DNA from 2 places in the Bittarella sp. HCP28S3_D9 genome. Region 1 is predicted to be linked to the other one. Evidence: predicted binding sites of a transcription regulator. Region 1 holds the regulator's gene; the other holds the start of a gene.
What was found. The regulator HrcA, encoded in region 1, represses chaperone genes, less so after heat shock. The targets are predictions, from matches to a motif close to TGTTAGCACTCNNNNNNNNNGAGTGCTAACA.
Positions count from the first base shown of each region.

Region 2: the regulator HrcA is predicted to act here: its motif matches at 2,441-2,471, upstream of htpG (molecular chaperone HtpG).

Region 1 is NZ_JBQHTP010000024.1:43,885-48,073, forward strand. It holds gene dnaK (molecular chaperone DnaK) at 1-1,000, opposite strand, end outside; gene grpE (nucleotide exchange factor GrpE) at 1,080-1,736, opposite strand; gene hrcA (heat-inducible transcriptional repressor HrcA) at 1,714-2,736, opposite strand; gene ACTNAU_RS11530 (hypothetical protein) at 3,011-3,334, opposite strand; gene ACTNAU_RS11535 (helix-turn-helix domain-containing protein) at 3,453-3,665, shown strand.
Region 2 is NZ_JBQHTP010000005.1:51,750-55,938, forward strand. It holds gene ACTNAU_RS04510 (pyridoxamine 5'-phosphate oxidase family protein) at 1-290, opposite strand, end outside; gene htpG (molecular chaperone HtpG) at 512-2,419, opposite strand; gene ACTNAU_RS04520 (LITAF-like zinc ribbon domain-containing protein) at 2,623-2,868, shown strand; gene ACTNAU_RS04525 (DUF6514 family protein) at 4,143-4,189, opposite strand, start outside.

The DNA of each region.
Region 1 (4,189 bases):
TGAAGGGGTCTTTGCCGATGAAGTTCTTGACCGCTTCCTGCACGGCGGGGATCCGGGAAGAGCCGCCCACCATCAGCACCTTGTGCAGTTCAGAGGCGGAGAGGCCGGAGTCCTTGAGGGCCTGGCGGACCGGGGCCATGGTGGCCTCCACCAAGTCGGCGGTCAGCTCGTTGAACTTGGCGCGGGTGAGGGTCATATCCAGGTGTTTGGGGCCGGTGGCGTCAGCGGTGATGAAGGGCAGGTTGATGCTGGCCTGGGCCATGCCAGACAGCTCGATCTTGGCCTTCTCGGCGGCTTCTTTGAGCCGCTGCATGGCCATCTTGTCCGAGGAGAGGTCGATGCCGCTGTCCTTCTTGAACTCGCTGACCAGGTAGCCGATGATCCGGTCGTCGAAGTCGTCGCCGCCCAGCTTGTTGTTGCCGGCGGTGGCCAGCACCTCCTGCACCCCGTCGCCCATCTCGATGATGGAGACGTCGAAGGTGCCGCCGCCCAGGTCGTAGACCATGACCTTCTGGTCGTCCTCTTTGTCCACCCCGTAGGAGAGGGCGGCCGCGGTGGGCTCGTTGATGATCCGCTTCACGTCCAGCCCGGCGATGCGGCCGGCGTCCTTGGTGGCCTGGCGCTGGGCATCGGTGAAGTAGGCGGGCACGGTGATGACCGCCTCGGTGACGGTGGTGCCCAGGTAGGCCTCCGCGTCGGCTTTCAGCTTCTGCAGGATCATGGCCGAGATCTCCTGGGGGGTGTAGTTCTTGCCGTCGATGGCCACGTGGTAGTCGCTGCCCATGTGGCGCTTGATGCTCATCACGGTGCGCTCGGGGTTGGTGATGGCCTGGCGCTTGGCCACCTGGCCCACCATCCGCTCGCCGTCTTTGGTGAAGGCCACCACCGAGGGGGTGGTGCGGGCGCCTTCGGCGTTGGCGATGACGACGGGCTCGCCGCCCTCCATGACCGCCACGCAAGAGTTGGTCGTACCAAGGTCAATGCCGATGATTTTTCCCATTGTCGTTTCCTCCTATTTCAATCCGTCGATCTGTACTGTATGGTTGTGAGGGGCGGCGGCCCGCCCCGGGATACTTGGTTTAGTTGGCCACCTTGACCATGGCGTAGCGGATGACCCGCTCCCCCAGCAGATAGCCCTTTTGGAAGACCTCCACCACCTGGCTCTCGCCCAGGGTCTCGTCCTCCACGTGCATCACCGCGTTGTGCAGCTGGGCGTCAAAGGACTCGCCCACCGGGTTGATTTCCGAGACACCCATCTTCTCCAGCACCTCGCGGAACTGCTTGAGGGTCATCTCCACCCCGGTTTTGAGGTCGCTGTCCTCCTGGCAGGCGTCCACCGCCCGCTCGAGATTGTCCAGCACCACCACCACCTGGGAGAGGGCGGAGGCCACCCCGTCGGTGAACATCCCCTCCTTCTCCTTGGTGGAGCGCTTGCGGAAGTTGTCGTACTCGGCGCGCAGGCGCAGCAGCCGGTCGTTTAGGTCGCTGTTCTCCTGGCGGCAGCCGGCCAGCTGCTCCTCCAGGGCCTCTACCTCTTTGTTCTTCTTGGGCTTTTTGGATTTTTTCTCGCCCGCCTTCTCCTCTTTTTCGGGGGCGGCGGGGGCTTTCTCCTCCGCCGGGGCGGTCTGTTCAGCTTCGGTCTGGGCCGTCTTCTTTTCCGGTTCCACCTGCAAGCTCCTCTCTATTGTTATTGGGTCGGGAGGGGGAGACCCCTCACCCGTCCCCGTCGGTTCCATTTAAGATCCTGCCCAGCAGGTCGGTAAAATAGGCCAGGTGGGGGATGATCCTGGTGTAGTCCAGGTGCCGGGGGCCGATGATCCCCAGCACGCCGGTGTGCTCGTCCCCGAAGAGGTAGCCGGTACTCACCAAGGTGGTGCCCGCCAGCTCCTGGTCCAGGTCGTCGCCCAGCAGCACCGCCACGTTCCCCCCCTCTTTAGGGGCGGCCCGCAGCAGGGTGTCGGTCTCCTTGAGCAGCTCGAGAAAGGCGTTGTAGCCGTGCTCCGGCGCGGCGTAGCGCAGGAGGTTCGACTGCCCCTCCAGGTGCACCTTGGCCCGGCAGAGTTCGGCGCACATCCGGCAGATGAGCTGCACTGCGGGGGCCAGACAGAGGTAGTCGCCCCCCAGTTCCCGCTGCAGGAAGTCGTCCCGCAGCAGCGCCACCTCGTGCAGCGGCCGGTGGAGGAGGTTTTTGCGGCAGAAGCCCGAGAGCTTCTCCAGCTGCCGCTCCCCCGCCGGCAGCCCCAGCTGGCAGACCTGGTTGAGCACCAACCCGGTGTTGGTGAGGGCCACCAGCGCCAGCGTCTGGGGGGTGAGGGCCACCACCTCCAACTTCTCCATCGACAGGTCGGAGAGCTGGGGGGAGGTGGCGAGGACGGCGTAGTTTGTCATGTAGGCCAGAAGGGAACTGGCCCGGGTCAGGAGGATGTCCGGGTCCCTGACCCCCTGGCGGAGAAAGCGGGCGATCTCCCGCTGTTTCTCCACCGGCAGCTCCCGCCGCGGCATCAGGTGATTGATGTAGTAGCGGTAGCCCTGGGCGGTGGGGATGCGCCCAGCAGAGGTGTGGGGCTGTTTGACACAGCCGAGGGCCTCTAGCCGGGCCATCTCGCTGCGGATGGTGGCGCTGGAAAAGGCGTCGCCCGCCAACTTGGCGATGGCCCCGCTGGAGACCGGCTCCCCGGTTTCAGAGTAGAGGTCGCAGATGGCCTGAAGCACAAATCCCTGTCTCGGCGTCAACATCGTCCCGCCCCCTTTCCGGCGGCCGCGGCACCCGTTTAGGGGGGACAAATGCCGAAGCAGCGCCGTTTTTGCGTTTAGCAGTCGAGCCTCTCGACTGCCAACACATACAGTCTACCCCCAAAGTCAATAAAAGTCAAGAACTGAAATAAATATTTACATATTGGCAACAGTTTTCCCGGCGCCCCCCTCTAAGGGGGCATTTCTGCACAAAAAAAGAGGGGCCACTGGGGCCCCCCACACATGGGGTCCGCTCCGCCTGCGGGGCGGGGGTATTTTAGAGAGGCGGGGAGGCGCCTCCCCTCCCCGGGCCGCCCCCACCGGGGCGGCCTTCGGGGGAGATGGGGTGCTGGGCGCGGCGGATGTCGTGCAGGATCTGCACCCCTTCGGCCACCGCATAGAGGAGGAAGACCCCCGCCAGGGCGCCGCAGAAGCTGTCCAAAAAGACGGCGAAGCGGGCGGTGAAGGGCACCGGTGGGCCGCCCGATGAGAGGCTGGCCCCGTCGGCAACGGCCAGGAGAAAGCTCCAGACCGCGTCGAGATAGGCGAAGTTGCGCACGATCTTGGCCGCCAGATTCTCGTCCCTTCTCTCCTCTTTCACGAATATCACCGCCTTTTCTACTCATTCTAGTAAATATATGTACTAAAGTCAATAGTAAATATTTTTACTATGCTAAAATGCTGCCAGTTCAACACCAAACGAGAGGGGACGACTCACCATGGTGCCCTACCAGCAGCGGCTGCGGGATCTGCGGGAGGATCACGACAAGACCCAGGCGGAGATCGCCGCCGTACTGGGCACCTCGCAGACCATGTACGCCCGCTATGAGCGGGGGGCCAACGAGATGCCGGTGCGCCACGTCATCGCCCTCTGCCGCTACTACGGCGTCAGCGCCGACTATCTCCTGGGGCTCACGGGGGAGGAGCGGTGATCCCCCCTCCCCCCTCGGCCGCCGCTGTGGTATAATGGCCACAAGGCGGTTGTGCTGCCGAGGATGGCCCGGCAGAGGCGCAAATGCTCCCCACCCCCTGGCCAAATGCCACCGCGCCCGCGGCGCCGGTGGTATGGCAGCCGCAGGGCAGTTGTGATGCCGGGGCGGCCCGACAGATGTACGGATGCCCTCTGCCCCACGGCCAAATGCCATCGCGCCCGCGGCGCTGGCGGTATGGCAGCCGCAGGGCGGTCACGATGCCGGGGCGGCCCTGCAGATGTGCGGACACCCTCTGCCCCACGGCCAAATGCCGCCGCTCCTGTGGCCTTGTCGGCCGCAGGGCGGTTGCAATACCGCAGCGGCCCGGACGGCGCAGACGGCCCCTGTCCCCTTCCCCTGCCCTTGGTCCTCTGCCTGCGGCAAAGCGGCATCTGCCCCGCTGCAGCGGCGCGCCGGAAGGGGAGAGTCGCGCACCGACCTTTTTTACCAAATACAAACGGCGCCCCGGCCTGTCGCCGGGGCGG
Region 2 (4,189 bases), on a different contig from region 1:
GCGGCCAGCGCCGCATTCTCCCCCCTGCCCAGCCAGCCCAGGTTTTCCCCCCTGCCGCGGGCGGTGAACCACTGGCCGCAGACGGCAACGGCGGGGTCTCTCTCGATTTGGCGCACCTTGCCGGAGAGGGCGTGGGTAATCACATAAAAGGCCCCATCCTCGTAATAGGCGTTGACCAGCCGCACCGCGGGGCCCCCCTCCCCCACCGTCGCCAGGGAGAGGACGGTGTCCCGCCCAAAGCGGTCCTCCATCACCTCTCGGGCCGCCTGGGGAAAATGATCGGCCATCATCCCTCTCCCCCCTCTCTGCGGACCCCCTTGCGGGCTGTCCTTGTGTGGTGGAGCACACGATCTCCCCGCAAGAGCACACAATGCACGACACAATCGCCCCGCTTCACAGGCCCCATCCCCTTTTCTTTTGGGCCCATGGTAACACAAAGGCGGCGGAAAAGCAATTGGCCGGGCAGGCCCTGTGGGCGCTGTCCGGCCAATCGGCTCTCTTCTATTATAAGTTACAGCAGTTCGCAGACCAAATCGGTGTAGGCGGTGGGGTTTTCCACCGGGAACCCGGCAATCAGGGAGGCCTGCTCGTAGAGCAGCAGCGCCAGCTTTTCGGCGCGCTCCCGGTCGCCCTTGTAGGCCGCCTCCAACTTGGCGAAGACGGGGTGGCTGGCCCCCAGCTCCAGCACCCGCTGGGCCTTGGGCGCCTCGTCCATCTTCATCTGGGCGAAGTACTTCTCCATCTCCAGGGTGACGCCGCCCTCGCTGGTGAGGCTCACCGGGTGGCTACCCAGTTTGGGGGAGATGCGCACGTCGCTGACCTTGTCCTTGAGCGCCTCTTTGAGGAAGTCCAGCAGCTCGCCGTGGGCCTTGGTCTCCTCCTCGGCGGCCTTCTTCTCCTCCTCGCTGACGGTGTCGGCGTCGCTGACGCTCTTGAGCTCGTGCCCGTCCTGCTCGTGGAGGATCTGCATCACAAACTCGTCCACCTCGTCGGTGAGGTAGAGCACCTCCCACCCCTTGTTCCGCACATACTCGGTCTGGGGCAGGTTGGCGGCCTTCTCCACCGAGTCGGCGCAGGCGTAGTAGATGTGCTCCTGCCCCTCCTTCATCCGGGAGACGTACTCTTTGAGGGTGACCGGCTTGCCCTCGGTGGAGGAGTAGAACAGCAGCAGGTCGGCCAGCAGGTCCTTGTGGGCGCCGTACTCGCCCACCACCCCGTATTTGAGTTGCAGGCCGAACTGGGCGAAGAAGGCCTCGTACTTCTCCCGGTCCTCCTCCATCAGCTTGGACAGCTCCCGCTTGATCTTCTTCTCCAAGCTCTGGGCAATGGTGCGCACCTGGCGGTCCTGTTGCAGCATTTCCCGGGAAATGTTCAGCGAGATGTCCTGGCTGTCCACCACCCCCTGCACAAAGCGGAAGTGCTCGGGCAGCAAGTCGGCGCACTTCTCCATAATGAGCACCCCGCTGGAGTAGAGCTGCAGCCCCTTCTCATAGTCGGCCGAATAGTAGTTGTAGGGGGTGCGGGCGGGGATAAAGAGCAGCGCCTCGTAGGAGGCGGTCAGCCCCTCGGCGCTGACGCGGATGCTCTTGAGCGGGTCCTGGTAGTCGCCGAACTTCTCCTTGTAGAAGTTGGCGTAGTCCTCCTCGCCGACCTCGCTCTTGGGCTTGTGCCAGATGGGGACCATGCTGTTGAGGGTCTCGTCCTCCTCGTAGCTCTCGTAGGCCGGGGCCTGGTCGTCGGCCTCCTCCCCCTCGGGCTTTTCCACCGGGCGGGTCTTGTGGCAGAGCATCTTGATGGGCCAGCGGATGTAGTCGGAGTACTTTTTCACCAGCTGGCGCAGGCGGTACTCCTCCAAAAACTCGCCGAACTGCTCGTCCTCGGTGTCGGGCTTCAGGTGCATGATGACGTCGGTGCCGGGGGCGGAGCGCTCACACTCGACAATGGTGTAGCCGTCGGCGCCGGAGGACTGCCACTTGTAGCCGGTCTCCTCGCCGTAGGCGCGGGAGATGACGGTGACCTTGTCGCTGACGATAAAGGCCGAGTAGAAGCCCACGCCGAACTGGCCGATGATGTCGGTGTCGTCGGCCCCCTCCTGCCCCGCGATGTCCTGCTTGAACTGCAGCGAGCCGCTGCGGGCGATGGTGCCCAGGTTTTCCTCCAGGGACTTTTTGTCCATGCCGATGCCGTTGTCGGACACGGTGAGGGTGCGCCCCTCCCTGTCGGGGGTGATGCGGATCTCAAAATCCCCCCGGGAGAGGCCGACCCCCTCGTCGGTCAGGCTGCGGTAGCACAGCTTGTCGATCGCGTCGGACGCGTTGGAGACGAGCTCCCGCAGAAAGATTTCCCGGTTGGAGTAGATGGAGTGGATCATCAAGTCGAGGAGCCGCTTGGACTCGGCCTTAAACTGTTTTTTTGCCATGGTCTCAATCACCTCTCGCAAAATTAGCACTCCTTGTACACGAGTGCTAAAAACAGGATAGCGCACAACCGCCAGCAAATCAATGTACAAATTGTGAACATTTTCGCGGAGGGGGCAAAACGCGGCCGCCGCCCTTGCATTTTCTCCGGCGCTGTGCTAGTGTGAAGGCACCCGGTCGAGGGCGCAGGGCCGCCGGGAGGACGATGAAGAAGGAGGGAGCCATCGTGTACTGTCCCCGCTGTGGGAGCGAGCGCGTCACCGTGCAAGCCGTCAACCACACCACCATCAAGAACCGGGGGTGCATCGGCTGGTTTTTCTGGATTTTGCTGGCCATCTGCACCTTTGGACTGATCCTCATCATCCCCGCGGTGACCAACCAAAAAGTCAAAAATACAGTGCACACCGAGGCGGTCTGCCAAAACTGCGGCAACCGCTGGTTCGTGCGATAGAGAGAGCAAGAGGCCCGGGAGGGGGGATTCCCCCTTTCCGGGCCCTCTTTTTTAGGCAGGGAGAGCAGGCCACCTCCTCCCCTGTTCGGGCAGGGGGAGCAGACCCCTCTTCCCCCGTTCGGGCAGGGGGAGCAGACCCCTCTTCCCCCGTTCGGGCAGGGGGAGCAGACCCCTCCTCCCCCGTTCGGGCAGGGGGGCTTGTTCCGCCGAGCGCCCGACGCCAGCACAGCTGCCTCTTCTCCCCCGGCCGAGCGAGGGGCGGCTTCTCCCCCCGCCCACTGCACGCGCGAAGAGGAGAGGCGAGAGCGGGCCGGAAACAGGCCGCCTTGCCGAGGGCCTTTGCGGCCGGATACTCTCCATCGTTCTCTTCCTCTGTCCCCATCTCCGCCCGAACAGGCACTCGTTCTCTCCCTGCCGCTCATAATGCAATTTCGCCCCCTTCTGGCAAAACAGACCGCCTTGCCGAGGGCGCTTCATCCGCGCCCTTTTCTACCCATCCCCCTCTTGTAGGGGACTGGATGGAAAAAAGGGGAGGCAAACAGGAGAAGCGAACAGGGCCAATTTTCCTCTTCTGCGCCAGCTGCCAAAAGAGGGCGGCTCCAGGCAGGACAAAGGCAACCAAATCGGAAGGCCAGAGATCCCTTGGACCGCCCCCCACACACTCCTTTTTCTCCCCTCACAGTGGGAATGGGCAGAGAGAAAAGAGGGAGAGGGCACAGGCGCACAAACAGCTCCAGTGGGGGAAATACGGGGCCGGGAGGGCCGTTGCGCGCCTCTCCCGGTTTTTTTGTGGGGGGAAACAGGGCAGCATGTGGGCGGTGTGCTCCCCCCTCTTTTCCCTGTCCGAACAGTGGCGGCTTTTCCCCCGCCTTTCACACGGCGCAAAACGTCGCCCCTTAACGCTTGCCAGCGGGCGGGGGCACCGGCATCCCCCCTCTCCCCCCGCGGGAAAACGGGCGGGAAAAAGCAGGGCGCACGCGGCGACAAGGGGCGGGAAAAGAGAGGGACAGGCCACGCCGGCGGGCGCGGGAAAAGGGGATGGCGCAGGCGCGCAAACAGCTGCCGCAGGGGAAAGGAAAGACCCGGTAGAGGGCATACGCGCCTCTCCCGGGTCTTCGCTTTTCACAGGTCGAAGGGCCCTAACAGAAATGGAAAAACAGGCGGGCCTGCGCTCCTCTCCCCCGCCGCGGGGCCGCGCGGTGGGGGGACAAAGTGGAGAACTCTCTCCTTTTCACGCCCTTTTGGCGCGTTTTCCAATAAAAAAAGCCCCTTTACTAGAGGGGCAAACCATAGAAGTCCTCCACGATGTCGCGCAGGTGGC